2 linked regions of the Dyadobacter chenhuakuii genome follow. The protein of the gene in region 1 interacts with the protein of each later gene in a pairwise test. Links are inferred from orthologs where the notes say so. Each region holds a gene or a part of one and is shown in the gene's direction. Other genes may lie near its edges.

Region 1 (6,232 bases):
TTTTTGCCAAACCCCGGCCTGCATAAGCGCCTGTTCTTTTAGGGCTCAATTCTATCACTCGTGTAAAATCGGCCAGGCTGCCCGCATACTCCTGCAAATCCTGCTTGCAATTTCCCCGTGCATATAAAGCTGCAAGTTCATCGGGATTGAGTGATAGAGCACGATCGAGATCGGTAAGCGCGCTTCTGTGCTTTTTCAATTTGGCATAGCTCACGCCGCGGTTGTAGTAGATCTTCGGATCTTCGGCATTCAGTTCCAATGCTTTCGAATAATCTTCAATGGCCGAAGAAAAATCATCCTGCAAGCTTTTGCTTACGCCGCGGCTCTGGTAATAAAGTGCTTCTTTGGGATTGAGCTCAATGGCGCGGTTATAGTCCTGAACAGCCCCGCGGTAATCTTTAAGATTTGCCTTCGCCAGCCCGCGGTTAAAATAGCTCGGCGCATGTTCGGGACTCATGGAAATTACTGTGGAATAGGCTTGCATTGCGCCGTTAAAATCCCCTGTTCCGGCTCTTGTATTCCCTTCTTCAAAAAATTCCGCAGCCGATCGTTGAGCAAAAGTGGAGCCAGGTAAAAGGATTGCAATGAAGGTAATCAGACCAAAAAATAAAACTTTCATGAATGTAAAGCGTTTCCTCAAATCAGATATGTTTTTTATTATCCTATAAAAGTATTCAAATTCCTACTACGCATCAAAAAAACAAATGCCCTATTTTTCGAACGCGGTTTTTGAGGAAGGTTATTGAGAATATGGCTACTTTTAACGGACCAATTGCAGTTTTGGAAACTCATTTTTCATTTATTCCACACCATTATGACAGCTAATTCAAGGAAATTTTTTCTCATCGTTCTGCTCATCGTCGCAGCTGCCGCCGTTTATTATTCATTTGTTAAACCCATTGATAACAAGGAAGCTAACGTAGAAAGCGCTGCACCCGGACAAGCAGAAACAGCCTCCGTATACTTGTCGGAACTGCGAGATCTGGAAGGTAAACCGGTGGCTATGGATGAAGATAAGCTGGTGTTTGTGAATGTGTGGGCAACCTGGTGCGGCCCTTGTAACATGGAGATGCCGGGCATTCAGAAATTGTATGATAAATACAAAGCCCACGAAAAAGTCGCATTCTACATTATCTCAGACGAAGATGCTGAAACAGTGAATCCGTTCATTGCGCGTAAAGGTTATAAGCTGCCGTTTTATCAGTTTGCAGGAGCATACCCACCTGCCCTGGACGGCAATGCGATCCCCCGGACTTACATTATTTATAAAGGCAAAATATTGGTCGAAGAAGTTGGCGCTTCACAATGGGACCGCCCCGAAATCACGGATCTGATCGATAAGCAACTGGCTGAAATATAGATCTTACTGGACGCAAAAAAAGCGCTGATCATCATGACCAGCGCTTTTTTTGTGTTAATCTATTCCTTATTCAACGATGAATGTTCCTTTCATCAATGCATAGTGACCTGGGAAACTGCATATGTAAGTATATGTTCCTTTTGCAGGTGCAGTAAATTCAACTGTGTCGCTTTCGCCGCCACCAACAAGTTTGGTATGCGCAAGGATACTTGCTTTTTCTGATGCAGGAATGTATTCCGTTTCTCTTGCAGCAGCCGCTTTTGAACCGAATGCAGCAACGTCAGTTCCTGGCTTCAACAAAACCCAGTTGTGGCCCATTGCAGCCTTAGCAAGTTTTCCGGAGTGTGTCAAAGTAAGCTTCACTTTTTGTCCGGCTTTCACTTTGATCTCTTTCAGGTCAAACTGCATTGCGTCACTTCCTTTTATTACGATGGTTTTAGCTTGTTTCACATCGCTAACAACTGCTTTGGCAGGCAATTTAGCCTCAGCAGTGTTCATTGTAACCGCTCCGAAAGCCAAAACTGAGGCAAGAAGCATTACGCCATACTTCGTCGTTTTCATATTAAGAGTATTAGTAAACTTGATTGTTTGATAATTAACTGGTGCAATTTACGACGCGGTATTTAAAAAAAACAATCCATTAACATTTGTTTGATAAATAGATCTTAAAACAGGATTTTATATTGATCGCGCGCCGCTCTTCCTACGCAAATCACGGACAGCACCATCATATAATGGTTAATATCGACGGGATCCATGGGAATGGGAAGCTTCCCGGATTTCGTAGATAAAGCGAGCAGCATCATTGAAAATATCACCCACAACGCACTCTTCTGACGGCTTGCCAGCCCTACACAGGATATCAGCAATGTGATCAGGATAGCCAGCGATTTAATAATGAGGCCCACATATTCTACACGAAACCAGGTAATGCAATACATAAGGAGTAATCCCAACCCAATGGTGGACGCAAAAAAGTATGTCCCGGCCCGATATCGCATAATGAGGCACCAGGATGCAGAGACGAGGCAGAATGCGCCTAATGTCATTTCACCTGCCGTGATGACCCCGTACAGTTTTTCGAAACTTTCTACGCCCACGTAGACAAGCAAGTCTGTGAGGGCAACGAGCGCAGTGAAAAACAGAAATATGCCCCAAAGCCACCTGCTGATAAACGGCTGCGTCCGGAAATACCGGGAGAAAATAAATATGCTGGTAAAACTTAAAACCAAGTTAGAAAATATATGTGGACTGCTGAGTATCTGCATAAACCTGCTTAATATTGTCAGAAAAGCAATTTACAAATTCTGGCTACATTTTGCTACTTCGTGCTTTTCGTTCTACTTTTACCAAAAAAACTGATTTACCAACATGAGCGTTTTAGTTAATAAAAATTCTAAGATTATAGTTCAGGGATTTACCGGATCGGAGGGCTCTTTTCATGCCCAGCAAATGATCGAGTACGGTACTAATGTCGTAGGTGGCGTAACTCCGGGCAAAGGCGGCCTTTCTCACTTGGAAAGACCTGTTTTCAACACCGTTGACCAGGCTGTGCGTGCTACCGGCGCTGATGTATCTATCATTTTCGTTCCGCCGGCTTTTGCTGCTGATGCTATAATGGAAGCTGCTGATGCTGGAATTGGCGTTATCGTTTGTATCACCGAAGGTATTCCTACCAAAGACATGATGCAGGCAAAAGAATATATCAAAAACAAAAATTGCCGCCTGATCGGACCTAACTGCCCGGGTGTTATTACCGCAGAAGAATGTAAAGTGGGCATCATGCCAGGCTTTATTTTCAAGAAAGGAACCATCGGCATCGTGTCAAAATCTGGAACGCTTACTTATGAGGCTGTTGACCAGCTAACGCGCGCCGGACTTGGACAAACAACTGCAATCGGGATCGGTGGTGACCCAATCATTGGAACTACAACCAAAGAGGCAGTTGAGTTACTAATGAACGATCCTGAAACAGAAGCGATTGTAATGATCGGTGAAATTGGTGGAAGTATGGAAGCGGATGCAGCCAACTACATCAAATCTACTGGAAACAAAAAACCTGTTGTCGGTTTCATCGCCGGACAAACTGCTCCGAAAGGACGCAGAATGGGCCACGCTGGTGCGATCATCGGCGGTGCTGACGATACGGCTGAGGCTAAAATCAGGATTATGAAAGAGTCGGGTATTTTTGTAGCCGAGTCACCTGCATTGATCGGCGAAACCATGCTGATCGCACTTGGAAGAAAATAGTAATCTGCTTACATATCACTTGATAAGAGGGCTGGGGAAACCCCGCCCTTTTTTATAACAATGAAGTCCATATCTTTTACGCTTTTTTGGGCTTTTCTAATAGCTTTTTCCATTTCCGGGACATTCGCTTCCGGCGCGGCCAAGGTCAATCCTCCCGAACAATATTTCCCGGTTTACGATTACCAGAACGACTGGCTGGTTTACAATCCCCAATACAAGAACTACGTCCATTTCTCCCAGGGCGTAAATGAAGGCGCGCGCTATGTGAGCCTGTATGTTGATCTGCTGAAGAACCGCCGTTATGTCCTGCTTTTAAAAGCGGAAACGGAGAGTTACTTATTCCTGGAAGGATCACTTCAAAACAAAATTAACAGAAATGAGTGGCAGGAGCTGAACATTGACAGCCTCTATAAAATCTACAAAAAGGACGAATTGCTGCTCACTATTTACGGCAGTGCCGGGATCGGAGATAAATCTGTGTTGCTTTGTAACAAAAAGAAATTAAATGACCCTACGACGATTGAACAGGCCGGGCGGAATTTTATCAATATCAAACCCATCACATTTACACCGTTCGGTAACTTTGCTGCAATTTCTCTGATTCTAATCCTGATACTCAGCGTGTGGATTTACAATGCTAATCCCCTGTCCTTTATACGTTTGATTAATCCTATTGAGTTTTTCAACAACGATCCGAGGGACCAGCTTTCAAAGATTAACAAGCCTTATAGCAACACGGTAGTTTTCTTCGTCATCATCACATCCATGCTGATGAGCTTCATAGTCGTTTTCTTTTCGGCCAATAAGCTTAATGTATTTTCTGTCAGCACGATATTGTCTGAAAAGTCTAATACACTCGAAATTCTGGGTGACTTCTTTATCCTTTCCGCGATCTTCTTTCTGCTAACTTATGTCAAATACATCTGCATGGTGATGGCAGGAAATATGCTGAATCTGGATAAGCAGGTCGACATTATCTTTCTTAAAATAATACAATCCTCTTACCTCTTTTATGCAGCATTGTTTCTGTTCGTTTTCACGCTCAGTTTCAACCACATAAACTGGCTGACCGAGATGCGAATGTATGTTCTGGCCCCATTTTTGCTATTCTATTCCGCGAGATTCCTGGCCTTGTACATTGTCACCAAGCCGCCGGGCTCGTTGATTAATCTGTATTTATTTTCGTACCTTTGCGTCATTGAAATAATCCCGCTCATTGTCGGCATAAAGTTTGCTTTGTAATTGCAGAGAGTGAAACGGAACTTAAACTAATGAGGATTATACATGAGTGATACCATCAATTTTGATCAGGAGCGGCTTAAAAAAGTAACCAGTCTTTTAGTTAGTCAATCCAGACCAGCCGACGAGAATTCACCTTATTATGAATTGGCCAAAAAGTATAACATCAAAGTAGATTTCAGGCCGTTTATACAAATCGACGGAGTTTCTTACAAAGACTTCCGTAAACAAAAAATCAACATTCTGGATCATACTGCGGTCATTTTTACAAGCCGTAACGCCATTGATCATTTTTTCCGGATTTGTAACGAGGGAAGAGTTGAGGTGCCGGCAACAATGAAATATTTCTGCATCTCAGAACAGACTGCCAATTATCTTCAGAAATACATCGTCATTCGCAAAAGAAAGATCTTTACAGGCACCAAGACGGCTGCCGAACTGATCGAGCTGATGCGGAAACACAAGAAAGAGAAATTCCTATATCCATGTTCGGACGTACGCAAAAACGATATTCCGGAGTTTGCAGATACGGAGGAGTTCCACTTCACTGAGGCTACCATGTATCAAACAGGCTCAGCCGATCTTTCTGACCTGGAAGATGTTTACTACGACATTATAGCGTTTTTTAGTCCGTCCGGGATCAAATCATTATACGACAACTTCCCTGACTTCAAGCAAAATTACACCAGAATTGCGGCTTTCGGCCCTACAACGGCGAAAGCGGTTACAGATGCAGGACTTTTTCTGGACATTCAGGCACCTTTGCCAAATGCACCATCCATGACCGGCGCGCTTGACCTTTATATCAGGCAAGCGAACAATGTTTAGACCGAATTTCGTCCAAAAAAGCCCCGGAAAATTTCCGGGGCTTTTTTGTTATTTTATCAATTTTTTTAAGCAATATGCGTTATAAATAAAATCCGAAAACTCCCAGCGTGTTCCTTAACCAAACCCACAGGCATGACTTTGACTTTTATTATTCGAAGTATTAAATATATCCGGCTGCTTGCAATAATACTCCTGACCACCAGCGGTGCGATGGCACAGAAAGACGCACAATTCAGCTTATTTTCTCTTAACCAGCTTTACCTTAATCCAGCAGCTGCCGGCGCAGACGGGCTTACGAAGTTTCAGCTCACGCACAGAACGCAATATGCTGGCTATCAGGGAACAAATATTTCGGATGAAGGTGGTGCATTGTCAACGCAACTTTTCTCATTCAGTATGCCTATCAAGAATTTCGGGATAGGCTTTTACGCACTGAATGACCGCAGCGGCCCGCGTACGGATCAGGATTTCAAATTGTCAGCAGCATATAAGATTCCGGCTTTTGGTGGTAATTTCCAGGTTGGGGCGAGCGCAGGATTATTCAGACAATCAATC
Region 2 (6,232 bases), 180 kb from region 1 along the record:
CAGTTGGTGAAAGAAGTTGCTTCTAAAACTGCTGATTCTGCAGGTGATGGTACAACAACTGCAACTGTTTTGGCTCAGGCTATCTATTCAATCGGTGTTAAAAACGTAGCTGCGGGTGCAAATCCAATGGATTTGAAACGCGGTATCGATAAAGCCGTTGCTGTCATCACTAAAAATCTTGAAGGACAGAAAAAAGTAATTTCTACTTCAAAAGAAATCGCTCAGGTTGCAACAATCTCTGCTAACCATGACGAAGAAATCGGTCAGATGATTGCTGAGGCGATGGAAAAAGTAGGAAAAGAAGGTGTTATCACTGTTGAAGAAGCACGCGGAACAGAAACAGAAGTTAAAACTGTGGAAGGTATGCAGTTTGACCGTGGTTACCTGTCTCCATACTTCGTAACAAACACTGAGAAAATGGAAGCTGATCTTGAGCGTCCATATATCTTGATTTCTGAGAAGAAAGTTTCTTCAATGAAAGAATTGCTTCCAGTTCTTGAAGCAGTTGCACAAACTGGCCGTCCTTTGCTTATTTTGGCAGAAGATGTTGACGGAGAAGCACTTGCTACATTGGTAGTAAACAAAATTCGTGGCGCCTTGAAAGTGGCTGCTGTAAAAGCTCCTGGTTTCGGTGACCGTCGTAAGGCAATGCTTGAAGACATCGCAGTAATCACCGGAGGACAAGTGATCAGCGAAGAACGTGGTTTCAAATTGGAAAACGTTACTTTGGATTATCTTGGAACTTGCGAAAAAGCAATTATCGACAAAGACAACACAACTTTGGTAAATGGTGCAGGTAACTCTGAAGATATTCAGGGCCGTGTAAACCAGATCAAAGCGCAGATCGAAAATACAACTTCTGATTACGATCGCGAAAAACTTCAGGAACGCCTTGCTAAATTGTCAGGTGGTGTAGCTATCCTTTACATCGGAGCTGCAACTGAGGTTGAAATGAAAGAGAAAAAAGACCGCGTTGACGATGCATTGCACGCAACTCGTGCTGCTGTTGAAGAAGGCATCGTAGCTGGTGGTGGTGTGGCTTACATCCGCGCAACTGCTGCTTTGGAAGGCATGACAGGCAACAACGAAGACGAAACAACGGGTATCAATATCATCCGCGTAGCTTTGGAAGCTCCTTTAAGAACAATCGTTTCTAACTCAGGCCAGGAGCCATCCGTAGTTGTTGCGAAAGTGAAAGAAGGAACCGGCGCTTACGGTTACAATGCGAAGGACAATGTTTACACAGACCTTTTGGAAGCTGGTATCATTGACCCGAAAAAAGTATCTCGTCTTGCGCTTGAAAACGCAGCATCTATCGCAGGTCTGTTGTTGACAACAGAATGTGTGATTGCTGACGAGCCAGAAGAAGCTCCTGCTGGTGGCGGTCACAGCCACGGCGGCGGAATGGGCGGAATGATGTAATATCATTTTGTTCAGACTGAACATTATAATGCAAAAAATAGCCGTCCGGAAATTCCGGACGGCTATTTGCTTTTACAACATTTATGAAAAACTTCTTCGTTTAGACGAATCAGTTTCAATTAAGTCACACATTTATATAAAAATATTTTTACGGCTGCATAAAACCATCCTGCATCACCAGTCTTCTATCCGCCATAGCAGCCAGATCTTCGTTATGCGTAACGATTACAAATGTTTGTCCGAACTCGTCCCGCAACTTGAAGAACAACTGGTGGAGTTCCAATGCATTATGCGAATCGAGGTTACCGCTCGGTTCATCCGCGAGCACGATGGACGGTTTGTTTAACAGTGCTCTCGCAACTGCAACACGCTGCTGCTCACCACCGGAAAGTTGTGAGGGCAAATGATTGGCCCTATCCTTCAAACCAAGCATTTCCAGCAATTCTTTTCCTCTTTCCAGAATATCTTTTTCATTCATCGAACCATTGATATAGCCCGGCATGCACGCATTTTCTAATGCAGTAAACTCGGCAAGCAGGTTATGAAATTGGAAAATGAAGCCTATTTTTTCGTTGCGGAAACGTGCGAGGTCTTTGTCTTTTTGTGTAAAAACATTTACGTCTTCGATAAAAACAGAACCTTGCTCCGGCCGGTCTAATGTTCCCAGGATGTGCAGAAAAGTACTTTTGCCTGCACCGGATGGCCCTACAATAGCCACCACTTCGCCTTGCTCCACTTCCAGATCAATCCCCTTCAACACTTGTAAGGAACCATATGTGCGCCTGATCCCGCTCGCCCGCAGTAAATTCATATTATGGAGAAGATAATTGGACTGAAACCTACGCCCGTTTTGATTAATTCCTTAATTTGCCGTGAAAATACCAATTTACTTTTATACTCATGAATATTCACGAATATCAAGGCAAAAGCGTTCTTAAAAAATACGGTGTGCGTATTCAGGAAGGGCTCGTAGCCGACACTCCGGACAAGGCAGTAGAAGTTGCGCGTGAGCTTAGCCAGCAGACTGGTACCAAATGGTATGTTGTTAAATCTCAGATCCACGCAGGTGGACGTGGAAAAGGCCGCATCGTTGGAACAGAACAACGTGGCGTTGCCCTTGCGAAATCTGTTGAAGATGTACGCACCATATCCAACAATATTCTGGGAAAAGTCCTGGTTACACACCAGACTGGCCCTGATGGCAAGCGTGTTAACAAAGTGCTTATTGCCGAAGACGTGTACTATCCAGGACCAAGCGAGCCGAAAGAATACTATCTTTCGATCCTCCTTGACCGTGGACGCAACTGCAATGTAATCATGGCCAGCACCGAAGGCGGGATGGACATTGAAGAAGTTGCTGAGCACACGCCTGAGAAGATCATGAAAGAGTGGATTGATCCAAAAGTAGGTTTGCAGCCATTCCAGGCGCGTAAAGTTGCTTTTGCTTTGGGCCTTGAAGGTGATGCTTTCAAAGAAATGGTGAAATTCATCACTTCGCTTTACAAAGCATACATTGAAAGTGATTCAGCGATGTTTGAAATCAACCCGGTTTTGAAAACATCTGACAATAAAATCCTTGCCGTTGATGCAAAAGTTGATTTGGATGACAATGCACTATATCGTCACCCGGAATTGGCTGAAATGCGTGACACAAACGAGGAAGATCCTTTGGAAGTTGAAGCAGGCGCAAACAACCTGAACTATGTGAAACTGGACGGAAACGTGGGTTGCATGGTAAATGGTGCTGGTCTTGCTATGGCTACAATGGACCTTATCAAGCTTTCAGGCGGCGAGCCTGCGAACTTCCTGGATGTTGGGGGTGGCGCAAACGCACGCACCGTAGAAGCAGGTTTCCGTATCATTCTAAAAGACCCGAACGTAAAAGCAATCCTGATCAACATCTTTGGTGGAATCGTTCGTTGCGACCGCGTTGCTGCTGGTGTTGTGGAAGCTTACAAAGCCATCGGCGAAATTCCGGTTCCCATCATCGTTCGTCTGCAAGGAACAAACGCAGAAGAAGGAGCTCGGATTATTAATGAGTCTGGACTTAAGGTTTCTTCGGCTATTGAGTTTAAAGAAGCAGCTGCTAAGGTTTCAGAGGTTCTGGCCGAGCTGGGAGTTTAAGAAGACTTGCAGTAAAGTTATATTTGACCTGTCACCTGAGCGGAGTCACTTACACTGTCACCCTGAGCGGAGCCGAAAGGGGGCGTTATCACCTAGGTAGTAACGCCCCTTCGACTCCGCTCAGGGTGACAGGCGTTTATGAGCTTTGTTGAGACTGACAATCTTATAAAACCCATACTTTTGCATATGAACGAAGCAGGATTTGACAAGGAGAAAGTTATTAACTACTGGATCAGAAGTTCGGACGATGACTTTGAAACAATGATGGCAATGCTGGACAGCAAACGCTACGCATGGAGCTTATTCGTAGGACATTTAATGATAGAGAAGCTTTTGAAAGCACTTTTTGTTAAGGTCAACAATGAATTTCCACCATTTACGCATAACTTGTTAAGAATTGCTGAAAAAAGTAATATTGAACTAGATGAGAAAAGGAAGTTGTTTCTTGTATCAGTGACTGCTTTTAATATCAATAGCAGATATGACGACTACAAAATGAGTTTCCAAAAAACCTGCACACCGGAATTTACTGGCAACTGGATTGAGCAACTAAAAGAATATAGACAATGGATCAAGGACTTAATCAAACATTAGAGCGCTTTGTTTCTACCGTCTCTAAGAATCAACCAGGCCTAGTTGCGGCTTATTTGTTCGGATCTTATGCCAGGAACAATTCCCGCTCAGAAAGCGATATTGACATTGCCTTGGTAATTGAGCACTTGCCGGAAGCCGAGAGATTTGATACGCAAGTAAGGCTCATGATGTTGGCTTCTCAATTTGATTCCAGAATCGAGCCGCATCCAATATCAAAGCAGGATATGCTTTCATTAAATAATCCTTTTGCAGCTGAGATAAGGAAAACAGGCATTAAATTGAACCACTCAGCCTAGCAACACCCACAACACCATCACCACCAAAAAACTCACCAACCCCTGCAATCCAGTAAGAATCGTATGCGTTCGATAAGTATCCCTCGCTGAAATCCCCGTAAACTGCGAAACGACCCAGAACCAGGCGTCGTTGGTGTGGGATACGACCATGGCACCGCTTCCTACTGCCATGACAACTAATGTGATTTGAATGGGTGTAACGAAGCCTAATGATGCTAGCAATGGTGCCAGAATGCTGGTTGTCAGCACCATCGCGGATGTAGTTGAGCCTTGTGCTGTTTTGAAGAAGGCGGCGATGAGGAAGGTGATTACCAGGAGATAGGCGCCAGACATTTCGTTGTGGAGCAGCCATTCGCTGACCATGTCTTTTAATGTTGTTTCTTTTAAGATCGCGCCGAAGGCTCCGCCTGCTCCTACCAGCACCAAAGTTGTTCCGCAATGTTCTATTCCACTTTTGAAACAGGCCATCATTCTTTCCGAGGCGTATTCCGGGAAAAGGGAGTAGCTGAAAAAGATGGCGATAAGGAAGGAAACCAGCGGACTGCCGAAAAAGCCCAGCCATTTTATCCAGGTTTCCGGGAAATCGAGAATCCTTGCAAATGAGGCTAGGGTAATGAGGATAATGGGCAAAAGAATTGGCATGAATGCTTTCCACGCAGGAGGCAGTCGGCTTTCGTGAATGATGATGGGTGGCTCGACGGCTGAGTTTTCTGTGATTTCTACATTTTTTGCAAATTTTCCCGCGAACCAGGTCGAAAGGAAAAGGCTGGGAATGGAAACGACCAGGCCTATCAATATGACTAATCCCACAGAATCCGCAATGCCGAGGTTTCCTGCTGCGGATAACGGGCCGGGCGTTGGCGGAACAAGTGTATGCGTCGCAAAAAGACCGCCTGACAATGATAATGCGATGGTTCCCAGCGGCTTTCCGGTTCGTTTGGCAACAATCTGATTCAGCTTATGCAGGATAATAAAACCCGAATCACAAAAGACTGGAATCCCGACGATTCCACCAATCACTGCCATTGCAAATGCAGGGCGCTTTTCACCGAACAACTTTAATATCACATCTGCCACCTTAATCGCAGCACCGGATTTGTCCAAAATTGCACCGATCACACAGCCCAAAATGACCATTAACCCGATTTTCGACATCAATTCCCCGAAACCCTTTCCAATCGTTTCGGCCAGCTTGTCGATGGGCAGACCGGCGAAGATGCCCACGCCGATTGCAGCTAACAGCAAGCCAACCAGCGGGTGCATTTTTAGCACCGTAGAACTCAATACAATGAAGACAACGGCCGCAAGAACAATTAATATGATCATCGGAGGTCTGGATTTACAGCATTTTCATGACAGCCTCATCCCCCATTACCGCGTTGGCCGGCCGGGGATGCGCCGCATTGAAAACTTCCAGATCTTTCTGTTCCAGCAGTTTGGAAGGTGTTTCGTCAATTTTACCTTGTGAATCGGTGACGGCTTTCAAATCCAGCCCAAGCTGTTTCGCCATAAAGGTGTACATCGCATTCCGCTTGGAAGGGCCATAATCGTGCTTTTCGTCAGGTAAATGCACGTTTTCGACCAGATCTTTCTTGCCGTATAATCCGTAAATGCTCTGAATGAAAGGAAATTCGACTTCCGGCGTATTCTTGGTCCAGTCGCCGCCGTCAGACACGAGCAGCATGGGCCTCGGGGCGGTTAGGGAAGCTATTTCAACATTATTGGTCTGGTAATCGCCCTTTTTATGAATGGGAAGGCCGCTTTCACAAACGCATCCGCCAAAGAAGTAAGATGAG

Evidence for each region.
Region 2: the proteins of sucD (region 1) and sucC interact in binary tests that used the Escherichia coli proteins (3 or more experiments, as listed by UniProt). The link is inferred for Dyadobacter chenhuakuii from one-to-one orthologs.

What each region holds. Positions count from the first base shown.
Region 1 is NZ_CP098805.1:5,474,138-5,480,369, reverse strand. The notes cover bases 1,706-4,670. They hold sucD (succinate--CoA ligase subunit alpha), read left to right. Parts: upstream 1,706-2,731; coding sequence 2,732-3,610; downstream 3,611-4,670. Other genes in these bases: NFI80_RS22905 (DUF4271 domain-containing protein), read left to right, coding at 3,671-4,670; NFI80_RS22915 (hypothetical protein), read right to left, coding at 2,026-2,628; azu (azurin), read right to left, coding at 1,706-1,921. Also shown: NFI80_RS22930 (tetratricopeptide repeat protein), read right to left, coding at 1-619; NFI80_RS22925 (TlpA family protein disulfide reductase), read left to right, coding at 815-1,360; more of azu, read right to left, coding at 1,427-1,705; more of NFI80_RS22905, read left to right, coding at 4,671-4,852; NFI80_RS22900 (uroporphyrinogen-III synthase), read left to right, coding at 4,895-5,677; NFI80_RS22895 (PorP/SprF family type IX secretion system membrane protein), read left to right, coding at 5,810-6,232. UniProt on the Escherichia coli protein: Succinyl-CoA synthetase functions in the citric acid cycle (TCA), coupling the hydrolysis of succinyl-CoA to the synthesis of either ATP or GTP and thus represents the only step of substrate-level phosphorylation in the TCA.
Region 2 is NZ_CP098805.1:5,657,491-5,663,722, reverse strand. The notes cover bases 1,470-4,434. They hold sucC (ADP-forming succinate--CoA ligase subunit beta), read left to right. Parts: upstream 1,470-2,322; coding sequence 2,323-3,546; downstream 3,547-4,434. Other genes in these bases: NFI80_RS23760 (GntP family permease), read right to left, coding at 4,428-4,434; NFI80_RS23765 (nucleotidyltransferase domain-containing protein), read left to right, coding at 4,113-4,434; NFI80_RS23770 (HEPN domain-containing protein), read left to right, coding at 3,733-4,140; NFI80_RS23780 (ABC transporter ATP-binding protein), read right to left, coding at 1,571-2,233. Outside these bases: groL (chaperonin GroEL), read left to right, coding at 1-1,422; more of NFI80_RS23765, read left to right, coding at 4,435-4,436; more of NFI80_RS23760, read right to left, coding at 4,435-5,762; NFI80_RS23755 (alpha/beta hydrolase family protein), read right to left, coding at 5,776-6,232. UniProt on the Escherichia coli protein: Succinyl-CoA synthetase functions in the citric acid cycle (TCA), coupling the hydrolysis of succinyl-CoA to the synthesis of either ATP or GTP and thus represents the only step of substrate-level phosphorylation in the TCA.